DNA from 2 places in the Kitasatospora terrestris genome. Region 2 is predicted to be linked to the other one. Evidence: riboswitches for the same ligand, from Rfam matches in the RefSeq annotation. Region 2 holds a riboswitch; the other holds the start of a gene.
What was found. A riboswitch is a leader RNA that binds a small molecule or an ion and turns the genes downstream of it on or off. The one in region 2 is predicted to bind glycine.
Positions count from the first base shown of each region.

Region 1 (11,836 bases), 3.6 Mb from region 2:
CGGTCTCGGCGACCGCGTCGAAGAAGATCCCCTGCGCCCGGTTGCGGGCCGGGGCGTCCCAGCAGGACAGCGCGACCCGGCCGCCGGCGGCCAGCACCCGGTGCAGGTCGGCGACGGCGGCCGGCGGATCGGGCACGTGGTTGACCACGAACGCGCCCACCGCGGCGTCGAACCCGCCGTCGGGGAAGGGGAGGCCGGGCAGCGCGGCCTCCCGCACCCGGACACCGGGCAGCGCGACGGCCGCCTCCGCCACCATCTCCGGGACGGCGTCGGTGGCGGTCACCTCGGCGCCCCGGCCGTGGGCCAGCGCCGCGAGCCGTCCCGTCCCGCAGCCGACCTCCAGCAGCCGGGTGCCGGCGGCGGCACCCACGGCGTCGAGCAGCCGTGGGTGCAGCGCCGCGGTCATCGCCCCGAACCCGCTGTCATAGGTGCCGCTGCGCAGCGCCCAGCCGCGTCGCTCGAACTCGGTGAACTCCATGCAACTCTCTCCAGCCTCGGAAGGCCGTGCCGGAGTCGAGGCTACTCAGTCGCTGTTCTCCGGGCTCCGCCTCAGTTCCCCTCGCTGCGCTCGGGGAAGTGGCAGGCCACCTGGTGGCCGACCTTCGCCGCGGTGAGCTGCGGCTCCTGGGTGGCACAGATGTCCTGGGCCTTCCAGCAGCGGGTGCGGAAGCGGCAGCCGGACGGCGGGTTGAGCGGCGAGGGCACGTCGCCCTTGAGCAGGATCCGCTCGCGCTGCTCCTTGCGCCGCGGGTCCGGCACCGGCACCGCGGACATCAGCGCGGTGGTGTACGGGTGCATGGGCTTCGCGTAGAGCGAGTCCCGGTCGGCGATCTCGACGATCTTGCCGAGGTACATCACCGCGACCCGGTCCGAGACGTGCCGGACCACCGAGAGGTCGTGGGCGATGATCAGGTAGGTCAGCCCGAGTTCCTTCTGCAGGTCGTCGAGCAGGTTGACCACCTGCGCCTGGATCGAGACGTCCAGCGCCGAGACCGGCTCGTCCGCGACGATCATCTTGGGCTTGAGGGCGAGCGCCCGGGCGATGCCGATGCGCTGGCGCTGGCCGCCGGAGAACTCGTGCGGGTAGCGGTTGTAGTGCTCGGGGCTGAGGCCGCAGAGCTCCAGGAGCTCCTGGACGGCCTTCTTGACGCCGCCCTCGGTGGCGACCTTCTGCAGGCGGAAGGGCGCGCCGACGATGGTGCCGATGGTGTGCCGGGGGTTCAGCGAGGAGTACGGGTCCTGGAAGATCATCTGGATGTCGCGGCGCAGCGGCCGCATCGCTCCGGCGCCGAGGTGGGTGATGTCCACGCCCTCGAACTCGATCTTCCCGCCGGTCGGCTCGTCGAGCCGGGTGACCAGGCGGCCCATGGTGGACTTGCCGCAGCCGGACTCGCCCACCACGCCGAGGGTCTCACCGGCGTTGACGGTGAAGTCGATCCCGTCGACCGCGCGGACGGCGGCCACCTGGCGCTTGAGCAGGCCCTTGGTCACCGGGAAGTGCCGGGTCAGGCCGGTGACCCGGAGCAGCGGCTCGCGGTCGGAGGCGGGCGCGGGTGCGGGCACCTTCACGGGCTCGGCCGCCGTCTGGCTGTCCGTCATCGGTTGTCTCCAAGTGGGTGGTACGTGCTCACAGCCGGGGCGCGATCTCTTCGGTGAAGATCCGGTGGCGTTCGGCGATCGGCAGGTGGCAGGCGGCGTGGTGCCGGGGCGCGGCCTCGGCCAGCACCGGCAGCTCGCTGGTGGACCGCCCGCCGGTGAGCTCGGCGTACGGGCAGCGCGGGTGGAAGGCGCAGCCGGACGGCACGTTGATCAGGCTCGGCGGGGTGCCCTTGACCGGGGTCAGCCGGTCCTGGAGCTCCCGGTCGAGCCGGGGCATCGAGCCGAGCAGGCCCCAGGTGTAGGGGTGCTCGGGGGATTCGAAGAGGGTGGCCGCGGGGCCGCGCTCGACCGGCTTGCCGCCGTACATCACCAGGATGTCGTCGGCCAGCTCGGCGACCACGCCGAGGTCGTGCGTGATGATGATGACCGCGGAGCCGAACTCCTGCTGCAGGTCCCGGATCAGGTCGAGGATCTGGGCCTGGACGGTGACGTCGAGCGCGGTGGTCGGCTCGTCGGCGATCAGCAGCGAGGGGTCGTTGACCAGGGCCATGGCGATCATCGCGCGCTGGCGCATGCCGCCGGAGAACTGGTGCGGGAAGTCGTCCACCCGGCGGTCGGGCTGCGGGATGCCGACCCGGTCGAGCATCTCGACCGCGCGCTTGCGGGCGTCCTTCTTCCTCACCTCCGGGTGGTGCACCCGGTAGGCCTCCACGATCTGCTGACCGACCGTGTAGTACGGGTGCATCGCGGTCAGCGGGTCCTGGAAGATCATCGACATCTCGCGGCCGCGCAGCTTGCGCACCCGCTCGGGGCCGGCCGCGATCAGCTCCTCGCCGTCGAGCCAGATCTGGCCGGTGATCCGGGCCCGCCGGGAGTTGTGCAGGCCCATGATGCCGAGCGAGGTGACCGACTTGCCGGAGCCGGACTCGCCGACGATGCCGAGGGTCTTCCCGCGCTCCAGGTCGAAGCTGACCCCGTCCACCGAGCGGACCAGGCCGTCGTCGGTGTCGAAGTGGATCCGCAGGTCGCGGACGGAGAGGAAGGCCCCGGAGGACGGCTTCTCGGGCTCGATCATGACAGCCTCACGCGGGGGTCGACAGCGGCGTACAGGAGGTCAACCAGGAGGTTGCAGATGACGATGAAGAAGGCGGCGACCAGGGTGACGCCGAGGACCTTGGGGAGGTCGTTCTCGCCGATGGCCTGGACGGCGTAGGCGCCGATGCCCTTGAGCGAGAAGACCTGCTCGGTGATCAGGGCGCCGCCGAGCAGCAGGCCGAGGTCCATGCCGAAGATGGTGATGATCGGGGTCAGCGCGGCGCGCAGACCGTGCCGGACCACGACCTTCTTCTCGTCCAGGCCCTTGGCCCGGGCGGTGCGGATGTAGTCCTCGCTCATCGTCTCCAGCATTCCGGCGCGGGTGAGCCGGGCGTAGAGCGCGGAGTACAGGAAGGCCAGCGAGATCCAGGCGAGCATCAGGTGGCCGGCCCAGGCGAACGGGTCCTCGGTGAACTCGACGTACTCGATGTTGTCGAAGACCACCCACTTGTAGTGGAACAGCCACTGCACCAGCAGGCCGGTGAAGAAGATCGGGGCGGAGACGCCGGCCAGGGCGATGCCCATCGAGGCGCGGTCGAAGAACGAGCGCGGCCGCAGGGCCGAGACCACACCGGTGGCGACACCGGAGAGCAGCCAGATGAAGGCCGCGCCGATGGCCAGCGAGAAGGTCACCGGGATCCGGGAGGAGATCTCGGGCCAGACCTCGACGTGGTTCTTGAACGAGTACCCGAAGCAGGGGACGTTGCAGGTGACCGGGTCCGGGCCGAACTGGTACTCGGCGCCGCTGACCAGGCCCTTGAGGAAACGCCCGTACTGGACGTAGAGCGGCTGGTCGAAGCCGAGGTTCTGCTTGACTGCGGCGATCGCCTCGGCGCTCGGGTTCTTGCCGACGTACTGGGCGGCCAGCTGGTCGGTGGTCTCACCGGCCAGGGCCGGGAGCACGAAGAAGATCGCGAAGGTGATCGCGCTGACCACCAGCAGCAGCAGGACGGCTGCGGCGATCCTTCGGATGATGTAGGCGAGCATAGTTGTGCGGCCGCGGCGGCCCGCCTCCGCCCGGGGTGTCCGGGTCGGAGGCGGGCGCCGCTGCCTTCACCTGCCTTCAGGGGTGTGGAGCCAGGGTCTGGAGCCAGGAGTTACTTGGTGAGACCGATGTTCAGGTAGTCGTACTGACCCGAGAAGGCGGGGGTGGAGCCCAGGTTGCTGGCGCCGGCCGGGCGGTAGAGGAAGACCTTGTAGTAGGTCAGCGGGACGATGACCGCGGCCTCCATGGTCTTCTTGTCGATGTCGCCGTAGATCTTCTCGCGGGCGGCCCGGTCCGGGTTGGTGATCGCGTCGTCCAGCAGCTTGTTGATCGCGGGGTCGTTCAGCTGCGAGAGGTTGGTGTTGCCGGACTTCTTGATGGCGTCACCGTCGACGACCTGCTGCAGGAAGCCGTAGCCGGTCGGCCAGTCGGCGCCCCACTGCATCATGATCAGACCGGTGTTGTGCTCCTGGGTGTACGCCGGGACACCGGCGAAGTCCGAGAAGTACTTGCCCTGCGGGAACTGCTGGATCTCGACCTCGATGCCGACCTTCTTCAGGGCCGCCTGGATCGCGGTGGCCGAGGCGACCTCGGTCGAGCGGTCCTGGCGGGCCATGATGTTGGTCTTGAAGCCCTCCGGCTTGCCGCAGGCCTTCAGGGCCTCCTTGGCCTTGGCCTCGTCGCCCTTGTTGCCGGCGGTCTCGTAGAGGTTGAAGTCCTGGTGGCCCGGGATGTCCGGGGGCAGCACGGTGGAGGCGATGTCACCGCGGATCGGGCCGCCGATCGCGGTCTGCACCGAGACCTTGTCGATCGCGTACTGGACGGCCTTGCGGCACTCGATGTTGTCGAACGGCGCGACCTTGGTGTTGATCGCGGTGTAGACCAGACGGCCGCCGTAGGCGTTGTCGGTCGACTCCTTGAGCTTCGGGTCGAGCAGGATCTTGGCCTGGGTCTGCGGGTCGACGCCCTTGCCGGCCAGGTCGACCTGGGCGTTGCCGGCCAGCAGGTCCTGGTCGATGGTCGCCTGCGCGATCTTCAGCTTGACCTGGATCTTGTCGGCGAGCTGCTTGCGGATCGGGTCGGTCTTGGCGTCCCAGTTGGTGTTCTGGACGAGCACGACCTCCTTGCCGTCCTCGTAGCTCTCGAACTTGTAGCTGCCGGAGGACACGATGTGCTTCACGTAGTCCGCACCGGTGTCCTTGGCCTGCGGGACCGGCACGGTCTGCGGGGCGGAGACCAGGTAGTCGAAGTCCGCGAACGGCTGCTTCAGGTGGAAGACGATGGTGGTGTCGTCCGGGGTCTCGATCGACTTCAGGTCGCCGGTCTTGTCCTTGTACGGGCCCTGGTACGGCTCCGGGTTGTCCACCAGGAGGTCGTGGAAGTAGGTCGGGCCGTTGGACAGCACGTCCGGCGCGAAGTTGGAGCGCTCGACCGCGTACTTGACGTCCTTGGAGGTGATCGCGGAGCCGTCGTCGTACTTCAGGCCCGCCCGCAGCTTGTAGGTCCAGGTCAGACCGTCGGCGCTGACCTTGCCCAGCGACTCGGCCAGGTCCGGGACGAGCTTGTTGCCCTCCTCGCCGGCGGCCGGCTGGAAGGTGGTCAGCGGGCGGCCGTACAGGCGCGAGAAGTTGTACATGTACGCGTAGTACGTGTTGCCCGGGTCGAAGGAGTCCGGCACGTCGGAGTGCTCGTAGACAACCGTGCCGCCCTTCTTGTCCGAGACGTTCACGACCGCCTTGGTGGCCGCGTTGGCACCGGAGGCCTTGGTGCCGCCGGAGTCGCCGCTGCCGCCCTTGCTGCTCGAGCAGCCGGTGAGGGCCAGGGCGGTGGCCGCGGCGAGCGCGGTCAGCGCGGTGGTACGGGACCTGCGCATGGGAGAGATCAACCCCTTGACGTTAGGAGCGAGGGTGGCGGTGGATACCTGACCCGAGGTCAGTTGTTCTTGGGGTCGAGGGCGTCTCGCAGCCCGTCGCCCAGCAGGTTGAAGGCGAGCACCGTGACGAAGATCGCCAGGCCGGGGACGAGCATGAACTGCGGGTCCACCTGGTAGTACACGATCGCGTCCGCGAGCATGCCGCCCCATGAGGCCTGCGGCGGCTCGACGCCGACGCCGAGGAAGCTCAGGCCGGCCTCGAAGAGGATGTTGGTCGGGATCAGCAGGGTCGAGTAGACCAGGATCGGGCCGACCAGGTTCGGGAGCAGCTCCCGGAACAGGATGAACGGCGTCCGGGCGCCCAGGCTGCGGGCCGCGAAGACGAACTCGCGCTCGCGCAGCGAGAGGGTCTGGCCGCGGACGATCCGGCCGATGTACGGCCAGTTGAAGAAGCCGATCACGAAGATCAGCACCGCGATGTGCAGCGGCGTGCCGTGCAGGCCGAAGGCGCCGTCCTTGAGCGAGGCCGAGATGGCGATCGCGAAGAGCAGCAGCGGGAAGGCCAGGAACATGTCCATCAGCCGGCTGATCACGGTGTCGACCCGGCCGCCGTAGTAGCCGGCGATGATGCCGAGCGCGGTGCCGATCACGTTGGAGAGCACGGTGGCGCAGAAGGCGACCAGCAGCGACACCCAGGAGCCCTCGATGATGCGGGTCATGATGTCGCGTCCGTACTGGACGTCGATGCCGAGCGGGTGGCTCCAGCTCATCCCGCCGAAGTCGCCGGCCGGGATGCCGCCCAGGTTGGCGTCCAGCAGGTCCTGGTTGAACTTGTTCGGGTCGAGCCCGAAGACGGCCTCGATCGGCTTGGCCAGCACCGCGAGCAGCACCAGCAGGATCACCACCACGCCGCCGGCGAGGGCGGCCTTGTCACGCTTGAAGCGGGTCCAGGCGATCCGGCCGAGCGAGCGGCCCTCGATCTGCTTGGCCGCGGCGGCGACCGGCTCGGCTTCGGCGCCGATGGTCTCGGTGGGTGTGGTCATGAGTCAGTTCGTTCCCCTCGCCGACGGTGGCCGGCCCACGGAGTCGCAGCGGTTGCAACGGGTGCGGTGCAGTGCTGTGCGGATTGCGGTGGTGCCGAACACCTAGCGGCGGTGCAGAAGTTCGTGCGATGTGCGCAACAGGCGGGTTGCGCAGCACTCTCTGTCATGGCGAGCACCGGGCGCCAGCCCCCATCGAGGAGAGATGCCCAACCGTGATCTGGCGGCATGCACGATCGTTGCTGCGGTATATCGCTCTTCACACACGTGTTACATGTCCGTCAAGACGCACGCTGACGAGACCTCGCCAGTGGCGGAAAAGTGCCAGGTGGCGGCCCGGGCAGCAGAAACCCCCGCCGACCTGACAAAAGGTCAATGCGGGGGTGTACGAAGGTTTTTCAGCGGCCCGGATAACCCGGCCACGGCTGCTGCGGCCAGCCCGGCGCGGGCGCCTGCTGCGGTGGCGCTGAGTAACCGAAACCGGCGTGCGACTGCGGGTGCCCGGCCTGGCCCGGCGCGCCGCCGTACTGCGCGCCCCGGTCGAACACCGGGCGCCCGTGGGCCCACATCCACATCGCGACCGGGTCGAACTCGTCCGCCAGCATCACGGTCGACACCGCCGGCACGTCCGGCGCCTGCGCGGCCGCGCGCAGCACCAGGGCCCGGGCGGCCTCGATCGACGGCGGCGAGGTGTCGTACAGGTCCAGCCCGACCGCCAGGTAGGGCTCGCCCAGGGCCGGCTGCACCCAGGCCACCCGCAGCGAGCGCAGCGGGCGGACCTCGCCGGCCTGCTGCTGCAGCACCGCGTAGAACGCCGGGGCCGGCAGCTGGGGCTCGGAGATCCGCAGCGGGCCGGCCGGCAGCCGGTCCAGGCCGACCGCGACCCGGCGCAGGTCCGCCCAGGGGATGCCGACGCCGCCGCCCGGGCGGTGCGGGTCCAGCCACAGGCCCCAGCGGGTGCGGTACAGCGCGTTGGCGATCTCCAGGCCGGAGATCACCTCGTGGCCGCGGGACCAGCCGCTGGCCGCCAACTGCTCGGGCGAGGTGACGCACGGGGCGTACCCCATCCCGCCGATCTCCATGTTCCCGTACTGGGCGTCCGGGCTGCCGGGCGTGCCGTGCCAGAGCAGCATCCAGACCCTGCCCTCGGCGAGCGCCCGCAGCAGCGTCTCGTACGCCGCCCAGCGCTCCGGTGCGACCTCTCTGAGGGCGCGCTCGATCGCGCCCGGGTCGCCGGCTGCTCCCGTCACGTCGCCCTCTTCCGTCCGCCCTGCGGTGTCGGGCCAACCCTATGGGGCGGGCCGGACACTCGTCATGCCGCCGTCCCCCTACTGGCCGGTCACCGCCGCCGCCCCGTCATTGCCGGACGTAGAACGGCTGCACCCGGGTCAGCAGCCACTCGACCACCGGGTCGGCGACCAGGTCCAACAGCACCAGGTTGACGCGCCAGGCCGGGGCGGCGGTTCCCAGCGCCCGGCCGAGCGCCTGGTTGACCTCCGCGGGGTCGGCCGGCAGCGCCGGGTCCAGCTGGACGCCGACGTACAGCAGGGTCGGCTCGCCCTCCACCCGGGCCAGCGCCCGACGCGCCGTCAGCACGCCCGGGATCGCGGTGAGTTCGGTGGTCACGGCGGCCAGGAAGGCGAACGGCTCCTGGTGCGGCTCGGGCTCCTTGAGCGCCACCCGGGCCCCCTCCTGGACCCCCTCGGCCGCCCAGCGGTCGCCCTGCGGGCCGCGGCGCAGCTCGCCCACGCCCTCCGGCGGCACCGGGATGCCCACCGGGGCCTCCGGGTTGACCGCGATGCCGATGCCCAGCGGCAGGCCGCGGGCGAACTCCCACATCGGGGCGACCGCGAAGGCCATGCCGGGCGCGTGCTGCAGGAACACCTCCTGCGAGGAGAACACCGGGACGTACGGCGCACCGGCCAGCTCGATGGTCGGCAGGTCCAGCGACTCGCCCTGCGGGTCCGCGCCCGCCGGCAGCGGGATCCACACCTGGCTGCGGCCCAGCACCTCGACCACCCGGGGCGTCGCCCCCGGATCGCCGAGCGCCGCGGTGAGCACCTGCTCCAGCTCGTTGGCCGGCCACGCGCCGCCCTGCGGAGCCTCACCCACCGGGAAATCCATCGGTCCACCCCTTCAGATCCACTGCTGCGAGAAGCGTATCCGCCGGGGTGCACTCCCCCATCGGGCGCCGGGCATGCCATGATGTGCGCGCCGAACTTCATACTGGCCGCTCGAACCCGCGCGGGAGAGCCGGAACGCCCCTGTCGGGGGCGCGACCGGCGCCGAAGGAGCAAGTCCTCCCCGGAATCTCTCAGGCACCCATACCGCACGGGCGAGGCACATCTGGAAAGTGGACACGGCCGCGCCGTGCGCCCACCCACGGTGCAAGCCGCCATCCTTGGATGCGGTGAAGCTCTCAGGTTGTGACGACAGACGGGGAGACTCCACCCCCGCATGCCCATATGCAGCCAAGGAGCCCTGCCGTCATGTCCCTCCGCCTCACCGCGCTCGACGCTCTGCACCGGTCGCTCGGTGCCACCATGACCGACTTCGCCGGCTGGGACATGCCGCTGCGCTACGGCAGCGAGCGCGAGGAGCACCTCGCGGTCCGCACGAAGGCCGGCCTCTTCGACCTCTCGCACATGGGCGAGATCACCGTCTCCGGTCCGCAGGCCGGCGAGTTCCTGGACCACGCGCTGGTCGGCTTCATCTCGGCGCTCGGCGTGCTGCGCGCCCGCTACACCATGATCTGCCGCGAGGACGGCGGCATCCTGGACGACCTGATCGTCTACCGGACCGCCGAGAACGAGTACATGGTGGTCGCCAACGCCTCCAACGCCCAGGTGGTGCTGGACGCGCTGGCCGCCCGCACCGAGGGCTTCGACGTCCAGGTCCGCGACGACCGCGACGCCTACGCGCTGATCGCCGTCCAGGGCCCGGAGGCCAACGGCATCCTCGGCTCGGTCACCGACGCCGACCTGCCCGGCCTCAAGTACTACGCCCTGCTGCCCGCCACCGTGGCCGGCAAGGACGTCTGGCTGGCCCGCACCGGCTACACCGGCGAGGACGGCTTCGAGATCTTCTGCGCCCCGGCCGACGCCGCGCACCTGTGGACCGCCCTCACCGAGGCCGGCGCCGACAAGGGCCTGGTGCCGTGCGGCCTGTCCTGCCGCGACACGCTGCGCCTGGAGGCCGGCATGCCGCTGTACGGCCACGAGCTGACCACCGAGCTGACCCCGTTCGACGCCGGCCTCGGCCGGGTCGTCCGCTTCGACAAGACCACCAACGGCGGCGAGTTCGTCGGCCGCAAGGCGCTGGAGGCCGCCGCCGCCCAGGCCGAGGCCAACCCGCCGCGCAAGCTGGTCGGCCTGGTGTCGGACGGCAAGCGCGTCCCGCGCGCCGAGTACACCGTGGTCGCCGGCGACGGCACCCCGATCGGCACCATCACCTCCGGCTCGCCCTCCCCCACCCTGGGCAAGCCGATCGCCATCGCGTACGTGGACGCCGCGCACGCCGAGCCGGGCACCGCGGTCGCGGTGGACGTGCGCGGCAAGCACGAGCCGGTCGAGGTCGTGGCGCTGCCGTTCTACAAGCGCGCCCGCTGAGCCTCCTCCCCCTTCACTGCCCGGTCCGCTCAGCGGACGGCTCCGCCCTACCCTCTTGCGATCCTGGAGAATGACGTCATGAGCAACCCCACGCACCTGCAGTACACCGAGGAGCACGAGTGGCTGACCACCGCTGAGGTGGGCGCCGTCGCGACCGTCGGCATCACCGCCCACGCCGCCGACGCCCTCGGCGACATCGTGTACGTCCAGCTCCCGGAGGTCGGCGACACCGTCACCGCGGGTGAGACCTGTGGCGAGCTCGAGTCCACCAAGTCGGTCAGCGACCTGTTCTCCCCCGCCACCGGCGAGGTCACCGAGGTCAACCAGGCCGTCATCGACGACCCGGCGCTGGTGAACGCGGAGGCCTTCGAGGGCGCCTGGCTGTTCAAGGTCCGCGTCGAGGCCACCGACAAGCTGCTCAGCGCCGAGGAGTACACCGCCTTCATCGGCGGCTGACCCGACTCGTGTCCCGGGGGCGGCCGCAGCGCGGCGGCCGCCCCGCCTCCGTCCACCCGCTCCACGGGGAGATCCACCTCATGACGGTTCTCAACCAGTCCCTGCACGCGCTCGACCCGGAGATCGCCGCCGCGGTCGACGCCGAGCTGCACCGCCAGCAGACCACCCTCGAAATGATCGCCTCCGAGAACTTCGCCCCGGTGGCGGTCATGGAGGCCCAGGGCTCGGTCCTGACCAACAAGTACGCCGAGGGCTACCCCGGCCGCCGCTACTACGGCGGCTGCGAGCACGTCGACGTGGTCGAGCAGATCGCGATCGACCGCATCAAGGAGCTGTTCGGCGCCGAGCACGCCAACGTCCAGCCGCACTCCGGCGCGCAGGCCAACGCCGCCGCCATGTTCGCGCTGATCCAGCCGGGCGACACCATCCTGGGCCTCAACCTGGCCCACGGCGGTCACCTGACCCACGGCATGAAGATCAACTTCTCCGGCAAGCTCTACAACGTGGCCGCGTACCACGTCGACGAGAAGACCGGCCAGGTCGACATGGCCGAGGTCGAGCGCCTCGCCAAGGAGCACCAGCCCAAGCTGATCATCGCCGGCTGGTCCGCCTACCCGCGCCAGCTGGACTTCGCCGAGTTCCGCCGCATCGCGGACGAGGTCGGCGCGCTCCTCATGGTCGACATGGCGCACTTCGCCGGCCTGGTCGCCGCCGGTCTGCACCCCTCCCCGGTGCCGTACGCCGACGTGGTCACCACCACCACGCACAAGACCCTGGGCGGCCCGCGCGGCGGCGTCATCCTGTGCAAGGAGCAGTGGGCCAAGAAGATCAACTCCGCGGTCTTCCCCGGCCAGCAGGGCGGCCCGCTCGAGCACGTGATCGCCGGCAAGGCCGTGGCCTTCAAGGTCGCCGCCTCGGAGGAGTTCAAGGAGCGCCAGCAGCGCACCCTGGAGGGCGCCAAGCTGCTCGCCGAGCGCCTCCTGCAGGACGACGTCGCCGCCGCCGGCGCCAGCGTCCTGTCCGGCGGCACCGACGTGCACCTGGTCCTGGTCGACCTGCGCAACAGCGAGCTCAACGGCCAGGACGCCGAGGACCGCCTGCACGAGGTCGGCATCACGGTCAACCGCAACGCCGTCCCGAACGACCCGCGCCCGCCGATGGTCACCTCCGGCCTGCGCAT
Region 1 is NZ_BAABIS010000001.1:5,315,880-5,327,715, reverse strand. It holds gene ABEB06_RS24540 (class I SAM-dependent methyltransferase) at 1-478, opposite strand, end outside; gene ABEB06_RS24535 (ABC transporter ATP-binding protein) at 550-1,599, opposite strand; gene ABEB06_RS24530 (ABC transporter ATP-binding protein) at 1,628-2,674, opposite strand; gene ABEB06_RS24525 (ABC transporter permease) at 2,671-3,681, opposite strand; gene ABEB06_RS24520 (ABC transporter substrate-binding protein) at 3,792-5,552, opposite strand; gene ABEB06_RS24515 (ABC transporter permease) at 5,612-6,595, opposite strand; gene ABEB06_RS24510 (enhanced serine sensitivity protein SseB C-terminal domain-containing protein) at 6,991-7,842, opposite strand; gene ABEB06_RS24505 (enhanced serine sensitivity protein SseB) at 7,949-8,704, opposite strand; glycine riboswitch at 8,828-8,932, shown strand; gene gcvT (glycine cleavage system aminomethyltransferase GcvT) at 9,082-10,200, shown strand; gene gcvH (glycine cleavage system protein GcvH) at 10,279-10,656, shown strand; gene ABEB06_RS24490 (serine hydroxymethyltransferase) at 10,737-11,836, shown strand, end outside.
Region 1: it holds a riboswitch for glycine, as region 2 does, so the genes downstream of both, gcvT (glycine cleavage system aminomethyltransferase GcvT) here and gcvP (aminomethyl-transferring glycine dehydrogenase) in region 2, are expected to answer to the same signal.

Region 2 (11,836 bases):
ACGACCTTCTCGCCCACGGATGTGCTCCTCCCCCTCGGTCGGACGTGCAAGTCATCATGCCCACCGCGAAGATCCCTAGCCAGACCGCCCGAACGCAGTAGCGGTGCAAGCTTTCTGACGATCTTTCAGCGAGAGATCGACTTGCCGGACACCACCGAACGTGATAAGAAGGTCACCCTGCGCACCTGTTCGAGTAGAATTCGCACTGCGCTCCGGCCGGACTCCAGCCGTTCTCCAACCCTCGGACGGCCCGCCCGCGCCCCGCCCGGCGATCACGCCCAACCGGACACGGCCCAGGTCCCCTTCACACCGACGCCCCGCCGGTATGCCGCACTCGCACGCCGATCTCGCACGGAGAGGCGACTCCACATGACCTTGCACATGCTTCAGCCACCGCCCAGCGCGCTGCGCGCGGTCCACGCCGCGCTCGGCTCCCAGGACGCGCTGCGCCAACCGGCCGCCGCCGTCCTGCGCCACGGCCCCGGCCCGCTGCTGCCGGCCCACCCACTGGCGGTGTACGTGCTGGACGGCCCGGACGGCCGGCTGGCCGGCGCGCGCCGCACCGGGTGGCGGTTCCTGGTGCGGCACACCGCCAAGGCCGCCGATCCGGCGGCGGACGGGCCGGTGCGCGAGTCGCTGGGGCGCGACGGGCTGGGGCCGGACGGGCCGGGCGAGGTGCTGGCCGCGGCCGAGGTGGTGGAGACCGCCGAGGGGCACGCCTTCTCGCACTTCACCGCCGGCCCCTACCTGGACTCCACGGTGCGGGCGCTTCGCCAGGCCTGGCAGCTGGTCCAGGGCGGGCACACCCGCCTGCAGCCACGGCTGCTGTCGATGCCCGGGCACTATGCGACCGCCCTGTGGCTGCACGGCAGCACGCCGGGCGAGGACCTGCTGATCCCGCTCGCCCCGGCGCCGCTCGGGGTGACCGCGCACCAGGTCTATCCGGCGGCCGAGCTGCTCGCCCGGCTGGAGCCCACCGGTTCGGGCCATCCGGGCATGACCCGGCCGGGCCAGGGCGGCATGGCCCAGCTGTGCGCGACTTCGACGAGTAGCCATCCGGCCGGGTGATCTCGGGCCCTCATCTGTGGCGCATGTCACCAAATGGCTGCGCTCGGGCCTCGGTATGCCGACACTGGGAACCAGCGGCGGAGGGGGCACTGTCCTACCCACCGTGGAGCCGGTTCACACCCGAACCGGACGGCGAACCGAGCGAGGTACGACGATGTGCCAGCACCGACCCGAGTGTCCTTCGGCGGAGTCCCCCGACCGTGAGGCGGCCGCCGTGGCCGCCTCCCACCCCGACCAGGGGTGGAGCCTGCTCTGCAACGGCGTCCTGATCTTCGAGGACACCGGCGAGCTGCTGCCCGACGGCAGCGTCATCGCGCCTCGACGACCGCTCGCCCTGGCGTAGGGAACACCGGAGGGGTGCGGGGCCGTCGGCCCCGCACCCCTCCGGTTTCACCCTCAGGCGTCGTACTCGTCCAGCGGCGGGCACGAGCAGACCAGGTTGCGGTCGCCGTACGCGCCGTCGATGCGGCGCACCGGCGGCCAGTACTTGTCCGCCGGGTTCACGCCGGCCGGGAAGACCGCCTCGTGGCGCGAGTAGGCGTGCTCCCACTCACCGGCCAGCGTCGCCGCCGTGTGCGGGGCGTTGGCCAGCGGGTTGTCGTCCTTCGGCCAGGCGCCCGTGCCGACCTTCTCGATCTCCGCGCGGATCGCGATCATGGTGTCGCAGAAGCGGTCGATCTCGTGCAGGTCCTCGGACTCGGTCGGCTCGATCATCAGCGTGCCGGCCACCGGGAACGACATGGTCGGCGCGTGGAAGCCGTAGTCGATCAGGCGCTTGGCGATGTCGTCCACCGTCACGCCCGTCTCCTTGGTGAGCGGGCGCAGGTCGATGATGCACTCGTGCGCGACCAGGCCGCCGGGGCCGGTGTAGAGCACCGGGAAGTGCGGGGCCAGGCGCTTGGCGATGTAGTTGGCGTTCAGCACCGCGACCTGGGTGGCGCGCTTGAGGCCCTCGCCGCCCATCAGGCGCACGTACGCCCAGGAGATCGGCAGGATGGCGGCCGAGCCCCACGGGGCGGCCGAGATCGGGCCGACACCGGTGGCCGGGCCGGCCTCCGCCTGCAGCGGGTGGTTGGGCAGGTACGGCGCGAGGTGCGCGCGGACCGCGACCGGGCCGACGCCCGGGCCGCCGCCGCCGTGCGGGATGCAGAAGGTCTTGTGCAGGTTCAGGTGCGAGACGTCCGCGCCGAACTTGCCCGGCTTGGCCAGGCCGACCAGGGCGTTCAGGTTGGCGCCGTCGACGTACACCTGGCCGCCGGCCTCGTGCACCATGGCGCAGATCTCGGTGATCTCGGTCTCGTACACGCCGTGGGTGGACGGGTAGGTGACCATCAGGACCGAGAGCTGGTCGCGGTGCTGCTCGATCTTGGCCTTCAGGTCCTCGACGTCCACGTCGCCGTCGACCAGGGTCTTCACCACGACGACCCGCATGCCGGCCATCGCGGCGGAGGCCGCGTTGGTGCCGTGCGCGGAGGACGGGATCAGGCAGACGTCGCGCTGGGTGTCGCCGTTGGCCAGGTGGTAGGCGCGGACGGCCAGCAGGCCGGCCAGCTCGCCCTGGGAGCCGGCGTTCGGCTGGATGGAGACCGCGTCGTAGCCGGTCACCTCGACCAGCTGCTGCTCCAGCTCGCGGATCAGGGTGAGGTAGCCCGCCGCCTGGTCGACCGGGGCGAAGGGGTGCAGCTGGCCGAACTCCGGCCAGGTCACCGGCTCCATCTCGGTGGTCGCGTTGAGCTTCATGGTGCAGGAGCCCAGCGGGATCATGCCGCGGTCCAGCGCGTAGTCGCGGTCCGACAGGCGGCGCAGGTAGCGCAGCATGGCGGTCTCGGAGCGGTGACTGTGGAAGACCGGGTGGGTCAGGTACTCGTCGGAGCGCAGCAGCGCCTCCGGCAGGGCCTCCGCGTCCTCGGCGATCTCGGCGGTCACGCCGAAGGCGGCGAAGACCGAGGCCAGGTGCTCGCGGGTGGTGGTCTCGTCGCAGGAGACCGAGACGGTGTCCTCGTCGACCTGGAAGAGGTTGACGCCCTCGGCGAGCGCGCCGGCGACCACGGCGGCGGCCCGGCCCGGGACGCGCGCGGTGACGGTGTCGAAGAACGACTCGTGCGCCAGCTCCACGCCGCCCGCGCGCAGGCCGGCGGCGAGCGCCGCGGCGTAGCGGTGGGTGCGGCGGGCGATGTCCGCCAGGCCGTCCGGGCCGTGGTAGACGGCGTACATGGAGGCCATCACGGCCAGCAGCACCTGGGCGGTGCAGATGTTGGAGGTGGCCTTCTCGCGGCGGATGTGCTGCTCGCGGGTCTGCAGGGCCAGGCGGTAGGCGCGGTGGCCGTCCGCGTCGACCGAGACGCCGACCAGGCGGCCGGGCAGGTTGCGGGCGTACGCGGCGCGGACCGCGAGGTAGCCGGCGTGCGGGCCGCCGAAGCCCATCGGGACGCCGAAGCGCTGCGAGGTGCCGCAGGCGATGTCGGCCCCCAGCTCGCCCGGGGACTTCAGCAGGGTCAGGGCCAGCAGGTCGGCGGCGACCGCGACGACCGCGCCCAGCTCGTGGGCCCGGTCGATCAGCGGCTTGAGGTCGCGGACCGCACCGGAGGCGCCCGGGTACTGCACCAGCACGCCGAAGACGCCGCGCTCGGCGACCTCCGCCGGGATGCCGTTCGACAGGTCGGCGACGACCACCTCGACACCGGTCGGCTCGGCGCGGGTCTCGATCACCGCGATGGTCTGCGGCAGCGAGTCGGCGTCGACCAGGAAGACGCCGCCCTTGACCTTGGTGACGCGGCGGGCCAGCGCCATCGCCTCGGCGGCCGCGGTGCCCTCGTCCAGCAGCGAGGAGCCGGAGGTGTCCAGGCCGGTCAGGTCGGCGACCAGGGTCTGGAAGTTGAGCAGCGCCTCCAGGCGGCCCTGCGAGATCTCCGGCTGGTACGGCGTGTACGCGGTGTACCAGGCCGGGTTCTCCAGCACGTTGCGCAGGATCACCGGCGGGGTGAAGGTGCCGTAGTACCCCAGGCCGATCATGGAGGTCAGCACGGAGTTGCGGCCGGCCAGCTCGCGCAGCTCGGCGAGCACCTGGGCCTCGGAGCGGCCGGCCGGCAGGCCCAGCGCGGTGAGGCTGCGGATGGCGGCGGGGACGGCGGCGTCGGACAGCTCGTCCAGGGAGCCGTAGCCGACCTGGGCCAGCATCTTGTCCTGCGCGGCGGCGTCGGGGCCGATGTGGCGGCCCTGGAAGGGACTGGCCTGCTCGAGCTCGGTGAGGGAAGGCTTGGCGTTCATGGGGGTCGGGGCCTCCTGGTCACGGACCGGCGGGGGTACGCATGCCGGTCCGGACGCCGTGGGAGCCGGAAAAGCAGACGAACCCGTCAGGCCTCCCCCTCTGTCATCGGTACCTGAGAGCTTCGCCGTGCCGGCGCCGTGAGGCGTCCCGTCGACTTGCACCGTCGGTGAGGGTGGTGCCGCCGGCTCCTGTGCCGACGGTCCTGCCCTGCTTTCCAGAGTGACCTGATCCCGTTCGGTACGGATGCCTGAGAGATTCCGGGGAGGAGTTGCTCCTTCGGCGCCCCGTGACACCCGCTCTCGCGGGGGCCGGGGACTCTCCCGAGCGGGCTCGGCGGTCGCCGCCCAGGGTACCAGCGCGAACGTTCCCGATCACCGGTCCGGCCCTGTGATCTGCCCCGGACGGCTGCGCCCCGCTCGCCGCTGTCCGATACATGCCGTTTCGTGTGAAGTGGTGGTCGGCCAGCTCCTCCGACCACCCCCTTTGACGGATCCTCAAGGAGCAGCAGGACTGGAGGACAGCGTGCAGACCGATATCGATCCGCGCGACCTGATCGGACACAAGGCGGTCGACCGGAACGGTGACAAGATCGGCACGGTCGACGAGGTGTACCTGGACGACGCGACCGGCGAACCGGAATGGGCCGCCGTGCGCACCGGGATCTTCGGCCGGGACGCCTTCGTCCCGCTGACCACCAGCGAATTCTCCGGGGACGAGCTGCGCGTCCCGTACGACAAGTCGCTGATCAAGGAATCCCCGGACTTCGGCGTGGGGCAGCACCTCTCCCCCGCCCAGGAGCTCGAGCTGTACCGCTACTACGGGCTGGACACCGGCAACGGCCGGCCCGTGCCGCCGACCGCGGCCAACGGCTCCCTCGCCGCGGAGCGGCCCGCCGACAAGTCCATGGACAAGCCCGTCGACCGGGACTTCGGCACCACCGCCCCGGTCTCCGCCGCGGCGGCGGCCCGGGCGGCCGGCGACCAGCACGCGCGGCACGCCCGGCCCGCCGTGAACCGCACCCTCGCCCCGCCGCCGGCCTACGCCGCGCCGGCCGAGCACAAGCCCCCGCAGGCCCAGGCGCAGGCGCAGGCCCAGGCGCAGCACCAGGCCCACGCCCGGACGGCGGACACCGGCGACGCGCCCGCCGCCCCGATCGAGATCACCTGCCGCGAGGAGCGGCTGGAGATCACCACCGAGTGGCACGAGCTGGGCACCGCCCGGCTGCGCAAGTACGTGACCAGCGAGCCGGTCGAGCGCCGGGTGCCGGTGGTGCGCGAGCGGGTGCGGGTGGAGCGCGTCCCGGTCACCGAGCAGGAGCGGGAGTCGCTCACCGACCAGGAGATCGCCGAGGCGATGGAGGAGGTGACCCTGCGCGAGGAGCGGCCGGTGGTGCGCAAGTACCTGGCCCCGATCGAGCGGGTGCGCCTGGTGGTGGAGCGGTACACCGAGGAGGAGGTGGTCCACGAGGAGCTGCGCCGCGAGCAGGTCGAGGTGCACGACTCGACGGCCGAGCCCGCCGCCGATCCCTCCGGCCGTGCCGCCGGCACCCGGCAGCACGCGGCCCCGCAGCCGGCGAACGGCGTCCAGCAGCACGCCGCGCAGCAGCTCGGCATCCAGCAGCCCACCCAGGCGCACCCCGCGCCGGCGGGCACCGTCCCGCTGTCGCACCCGGCGCCGCTGCACAACGGCCACCCCGACGCGGTGGCCGCGGCCGCGGTCCGGCCGGAGCCGCTGCGCCCGGCCTGATCCCCGCCGCCACCGGCCCCGGTCCGCTCCCCGCGGACCGGGGCCTCCGCTTTGCCAAAGCTTCACCCGGCGATATTTGACAGACTGAAGTATCTCCCTGCATGGTTACTTCAGCTGATTCACTATCGCCTGCCTGAAGAATGAGGAAGTCACCGTGAGCGAGGCATCACAGCCCACCGTCACGGCCGCCGCGCCGACCAGCGCCCGCGTGCTGCCCGCGCTGATCGTGGCCATGCTGGCCTTCACCGTGGTGCAGACCGCGGTCGTGCCGATCCTGCCCTCGCTCGCCAAGGAGCTGGACGTCTCCGGCTCCAGCATCACCTGGCTGATGACGGCGAACCTGCTCTCCGCCGCCGTGCTCACCCCGCTGCTCGGCCGCTTCGGCGACCTGCGCGGCCGCAAGCCGATGCTGCTGGTCTCGCTGGCCGGCCTGGTCGCCGGTTCGGCGCTCGCCGTCTCCACCCACTCCTTCACCTGGCTCGTGGTCGCCCGCGTCCTGCAGGGAGCCGGCGGCGGTGTGCTGCCGCTCGCGATCAGCATCGTCCGCGACGAGATGCCCCGCGAGAAGGTCACCGGCGGCGTCGCCGCCATCAGCGCCTCGATGGGCGTCGGTTCCGGCCTCGGCCTGGTCGCCACCGGCCTGCTGCTGGAGCACTGGAGCTACAAGTCGATCTTCTGGATGGGCCTGGCCTTCGGCCTGATCGCGGTCGGCCTGGTCGCCCTGCGCGTCCCCAAGGACCCGGTCGTCGACAAGAACGGCGGCGCCGACCCGCTCGGCGCGATCACCCTGGCCGGCTGGCTCTCCGCCCTGCTGATCGCCGTCAGCCAGGGCAACCACTGGGGCTGGACCTCCACCAAGACCCTCGGCCTGTTCGCCGTCGCCGCCGTGGTCGCCCTGATCTGGATCCTCATCGAGGTCAAGGTCAAGCACCCGCTGGTCGACATGAAGATGCTCTCCCGCCCGGCGGTCGCCTTCACCAACATCTCCGGCCTGCTCATCGGCTTCGGGATGTACGGCTCCTTCCTGCTGATCAGCAACTTCGCCCAGACCCCGGAGAAGCTGGCCCACTACGGCTTCACCGCCACCGTGCTGCACGCCGGCATCATGCTGCTGCCCTCCGCCCTCGGCTCGATGGTCGCCGCCCCGGTCGGCGCCCTGCTGATCGCCCGCCGCGGCCCCCGCCTGCCGCTGGTCCTCGGCGGCCTGCTCGGCTCCGCCGCCATGGTCTACCTCGCGGTGCGCCACGGCCACGAGATCGACATCTACCTCTCCTCGGCCGTCTTCGGCCTCGGCGTGGGCCTCGCCTACGCCGCCATGCCGGCCTACATCAACGGCGCCGTCCCGGCCGAGCAGAGCGGCATCGCCAACGGCATGAACGCCGTGCTGCGCACCGTCGGCGGCGCGATCGGCACCGCCGTGATGGGCGCCATCCTCACCGGCGACACCATGAAGCTCCCGATCCCGGTGCAGCTGCCCACCCTGGACGCGTACGAGCACGCCTTCTGGGTCGCCGCCGTGATGTGCCTGGTCGCCGCGCTGGTGCCGTTCGCCATCCGCCGGATCAAGCCCGTCGAGCCCGTCGCCGCCGAGCAGGCCGCGCCGCAGCTCGCCAAGACCGACGCCTGAGGTCTCCCCGACCAGGCGTCCTCCCCCGCCGGCCCCGGACAGGCCGGCGAGGAGACCGGGAGGCGTACGGCCCTGAGGGCATCGAGACCGTACGCCGTCCCGGCCGACAACCGGCCCCGCACCTCTGGACCAGGTGCGGGGCCGTTGCCGTTCCCGGTCTCAGCCGGCGGGCGGCACGTCCAGCTGCGCGGCCATCAGGTAGACCGTGTCGGAGGCCCGGTCGAAGAGCACGGTCGCCTTGCCCGCACGCACCAGGGCCGCCGTGAGCTCCTTCGACCCGACCCACTCCGCGCCCACCGGGGCGAACGCGGCCAGCGGTGCAGGGATCTCCTCCCAGTGGTCCCGGGCCTCCGGCGAGGTCCGTACCGGCGGCAGGGCCACCGGCCCGGTCCGGTACGGGCCGAGCACCCGCGCCACCCCGCCCGGCTCCAGCTCCAGGAACGCCTGGACGTACTCCTCCTTCGGGCCGAGCGCCCGGTGACCGGTGCCCTCGGCCGTCCAGTGCGCGGCCACCACCGGCCCGAACCGGGCCAGGGCCTTGCCCAGCCGCTCGTCCGTGAGCCCCTCGTGGACCCGCTTCTCGTCCTCGACGGCCTGCGCGGCAGCGTCCTCGATCGACCAACGGACCCACCCCGCGCCCGAGGCCAGGGCAGCCACCGCACCCGCGCCGACCCCCAGGAACACCCGACGGCGCATGACCCTCCTTCCGGCGGACCTCACGGCTGAACGGGGTACTGCGACGGGGGCGTCGTGGTCGCCTTGCCGTCCGGACCGGTCCCGACGTGCTCCATGTCCGGGTCGAAGAGGTTGTGCGCGCTCACGTACACCAGGTCCGCCCCGCGGTCGAAGAACAGCTCCGAACCCCGGGCCGTCAGCAGCCGCCGGTCGAGCTCCTCGCTGCGCACCCAGGACCCGCCGGCGGGGACGAACGGCTCCAGGAGCTTCGACACCCGGGGCAGCGCGGTCGCCGCCGTCCCGTGGCCGTCGAGCAGCCGTGCCACCTGCCCGGCCGCCACCTGCACGAACCCGTGGAAGTACGCGTCGATCGGCCCCATCGGCAGCCGGTCCCCGGGGAGGGCCGACGACCAGAGCGTCCAGTGGGCCGACACGACCGGGCCGAGCTGCGGCATGAGCCTCTTCACCGGCGCCAGGTCCGTCTCGACCTTCACCTCGGCGTCCCTCGCCGCGGATTGGAGCCGGAACTCCCGCTCCCGCCACCACCGCACCCCGGTCCCGGCCCCGAGCAGCGCGGCCGCCCCGAACCCGGATCCGATCAGCACCTGTCGACGACGCACCGGCCCCCCGATCAACGAACGATGCGGGTCATTCAACACCAGGCCGCAGCGGCAGCGGGCCCGAAGGCTCCAGCTCGGGGTCGTCGACGGCGAAGGTGCGCACCCGGCCGGGCGGGCCGTCCGGGGTCTCGAAGCGGACGGTGACCCGGCCGACGCCGCTGCCCTGCACCCAGCCGGGGCCGAGCTCCGCGTGGGTGACGTCCTGGCCCGGCCACCAGCGGCGGGCCGCCGGCGGCTCCTCGACCGCCGCCGCGACCGCCGGCTCCGGCTCGCTCTCCTCGCGTTCCTCCCGCTCGGCGCGCTCGGCCCGCTCCAGCTGGGCGAACAGGTCCTCCTGGGTGAAGTCGGCGAGCTGCGAGACGCCGACGCCGAGCAGCCGCACCCCGCCGGTGACGTCCACCTGCAGGGCCAGCCGCCGGGCGGTCGAGGCGATCACCTCCTCGTCGTCGGTCGGCCCGCGCAGCGTCTCCGAGCGGGTCAGCGTGGAGAAGTCGAAGCGCCGCACCTTGAGCACCACCGTCCGCCCGGAGCGCCCGGTGGCGTGCAGCCGCCGCACGCAGCGCGCCGCCAACTGGTCGATCTCGCGCAGGATCCGGTCCCGGTCGGCCAGGTCGACCTCGAAGGTGTCCTCCACCGACACCGACTTGGCGTCCCGGTCGGGCACCACCGGCCGGTCGTCGAGGCCGAGCGCCATCGCGTGGACGCCCGCGCCGTGCGCCCGCCCGAGCAGCCGCACCAGCTCCTCCGGCCCGGCGGCGGCGAGGTCGGCGACCGTGGCCAGCCCGGCGCGGCGCAGCGCCTGCTCGGTGGCCGGGCCGATGCCGGGCAGGGCCCGCACCGGCATCGGGCTGAGCACGTCCCGCTCGGTGCCGATGCCGACCAGCACCAGCCCGTCCGGCTTCGCCTGCTCGGAGGCGATCTTCGCCATCAGCTTGGACCCGGCCGCGCCGACCGAGGCGGTCAGCCCGGTGTGCTCGACGATGTCGGCCCGCAGGTCCTCGGCGACCGCCAGCACCAGCTGCGCGCCCTCGCCGGGCCCGGCGTCGCGCAGCGCCGGACCGTACGGCCCGGCCTCCAGGTCGACGAACGCCTCGTCCAGGCTGAGCGGCTCGACCAGCGGGGAGCGCTCGCGCAGCAGGGCCATCACGATCTCGCTGTTGCGCCGGTACGCCTCGAAGCGACCGGTGAGGAAGGCCGCGTTCGGGCAGAGCCGGCGGGCCTGCGCCATCGGCATCGCCGAGTGCACCCCGAACCTGCGCGCCTCGTACGAGGCGGTGGAGACCACGCCGCGCCCGCCGAGGCCGCCGACGACGACCGGCTTCCCGCGCAGGCTCGGCTTGGACGCCTGCTCCACCGCGGCGAAGAAGGCGTCCATGTCGAGGTGGATGATGCTCGGCACGGTCCGCACCCGTCGATCATCGCGCACGGGTACGACAGAGCGCCGTACCCGCCCGCCCGGCCGGTCAGCGCGCGCTGCCCGCCCCGACGCCGCCCGTCCCGACCCCGCCCGCTCCACCCGCTCCGACCGCGGCCGTCGAGGTGGCCGCGGCCGCCCCGGCGGCCGGGCGGACGGTCGCCAGGACCAGCACCCCGGCCGCCAGACCCGCGCAGCCCGCGACCAGGTAGACCCGGTCCAGCCCGGCCGCGAACGCCACGTGCGGGTCGACGGCCCCGGCGAAGTCCCGCAGCCGGTCCTGGAAGACCGTGCCGAGCACCGCGATCCCGAGCGCGAAGCCGAGCTGCCGCCCGGTGCTGACCACCCCGGCCGCCATGCCGGCCCGCTGCGGCTCCACCGCCGCCAGCGCACCGGACATCAGCGAGGGCGTCGCCAGCCCGACCCCGACACCGGTGACCAGCAGGCCCGGCACCAGCACCGCCCAGCCCGAACCCGGGCCGACCAGGCGGAGCACCAGCGTCCCGGCGCCGATCAGCAGCAGCCCGTACCCGACCGGCCGCCGCGGCGCGGCCTGCGGGAAGAGCCGGGCGCCGAGCGGCGCCACCACGAACGCCGACGCCGCCAGCGGGCACACCACGAGCCCCGCCCCCAGCGGCCCGAGGCCGAGCACCTGCTGCAGCCACAGCGAGGTGTAGGTGAGCTGCGCGAACGCGCCGGCCGTCAGCAGCAGGCCGCCCAGCGTCAGGCCGAGGAAACCGCGGTTGCGCAGCAGCGCCAGGTCCAGCAGCGGCCGCTCCGCCCGCCGCTCGACCAGGACGAACCCGGCCAGCGCCAGTGCGGCGCCGGCCAGCGGGACGAGCACCCGCGGGCTGTCCCAGCCGCGCTCGCCGCTCTCGATCAGGCCGTACACCAGCGCCGCGCCGAACCCGGTGAACAGCGCCGCGCCCGCCAGGTCGAAGCGACCGCCGCCGGCCCGCGACGCCTGCGCGGGGACGGTCGCCCGGGTCAGCAGCACCGCGGCCGCCGCGACCGGCACGTTCACCAGGAAGATCGACCGCCAGCCGAAGCCGTCGGTGAGCAGCCCGCCGAGCACCGGCCCGACCGCCGCCGCGGCGCCGTTGACCGCGCCCCACACGCCGAAGGCCACACCGCGCTCGCGCCCGCGGTACGCGGCGCCGATCAGCGCGGTGGTGGAGGTCATCATGGCGGCCCCGCCGACGCCCTGCGCGGCGCGGGCCGCGATCAGCGTCCCGGTGCCCGGGGCCAGCGCGCAGCCGAGCGAGGCGGCGGCGAAGACCACCAGCCCCAGCAGGTACAGCCGGCGGTGGCCGACCCGGTCGCCGAGCGAGCCGAGCGCCATCAGCAGCGCGGCCAGCACCAGGGCGTACACGTCGACCACCCACTGCAGGGCGGTGAACGAGGAGTCGAGGTCGGCG
Region 2 is NZ_BAABIS010000001.1:1,683,448-1,695,283, forward strand. It holds gene ABEB06_RS07855 (glutamate-cysteine ligase family protein) at 1-17, opposite strand, end outside; gene ABEB06_RS07860 (hypothetical protein) at 382-1,068, shown strand; gene ABEB06_RS07865 (DUF5999 family protein) at 1,223-1,411, shown strand; gene gcvP (aminomethyl-transferring glycine dehydrogenase) at 1,465-4,335, opposite strand; glycine riboswitch at 4,562-4,669, opposite strand; gene ABEB06_RS07875 (PRC and DUF2382 domain-containing protein) at 4,859-6,082, shown strand; gene ABEB06_RS07880 (MFS transporter) at 6,237-7,709, shown strand; gene ABEB06_RS07885 (hypothetical protein) at 7,869-8,405, opposite strand; gene ABEB06_RS07890 (hypothetical protein) at 8,426-8,989, opposite strand; gene ABEB06_RS07895 (DNA polymerase IV) at 9,033-10,412, opposite strand; gene ABEB06_RS07900 (MFS transporter) at 10,468-11,836, opposite strand, start outside.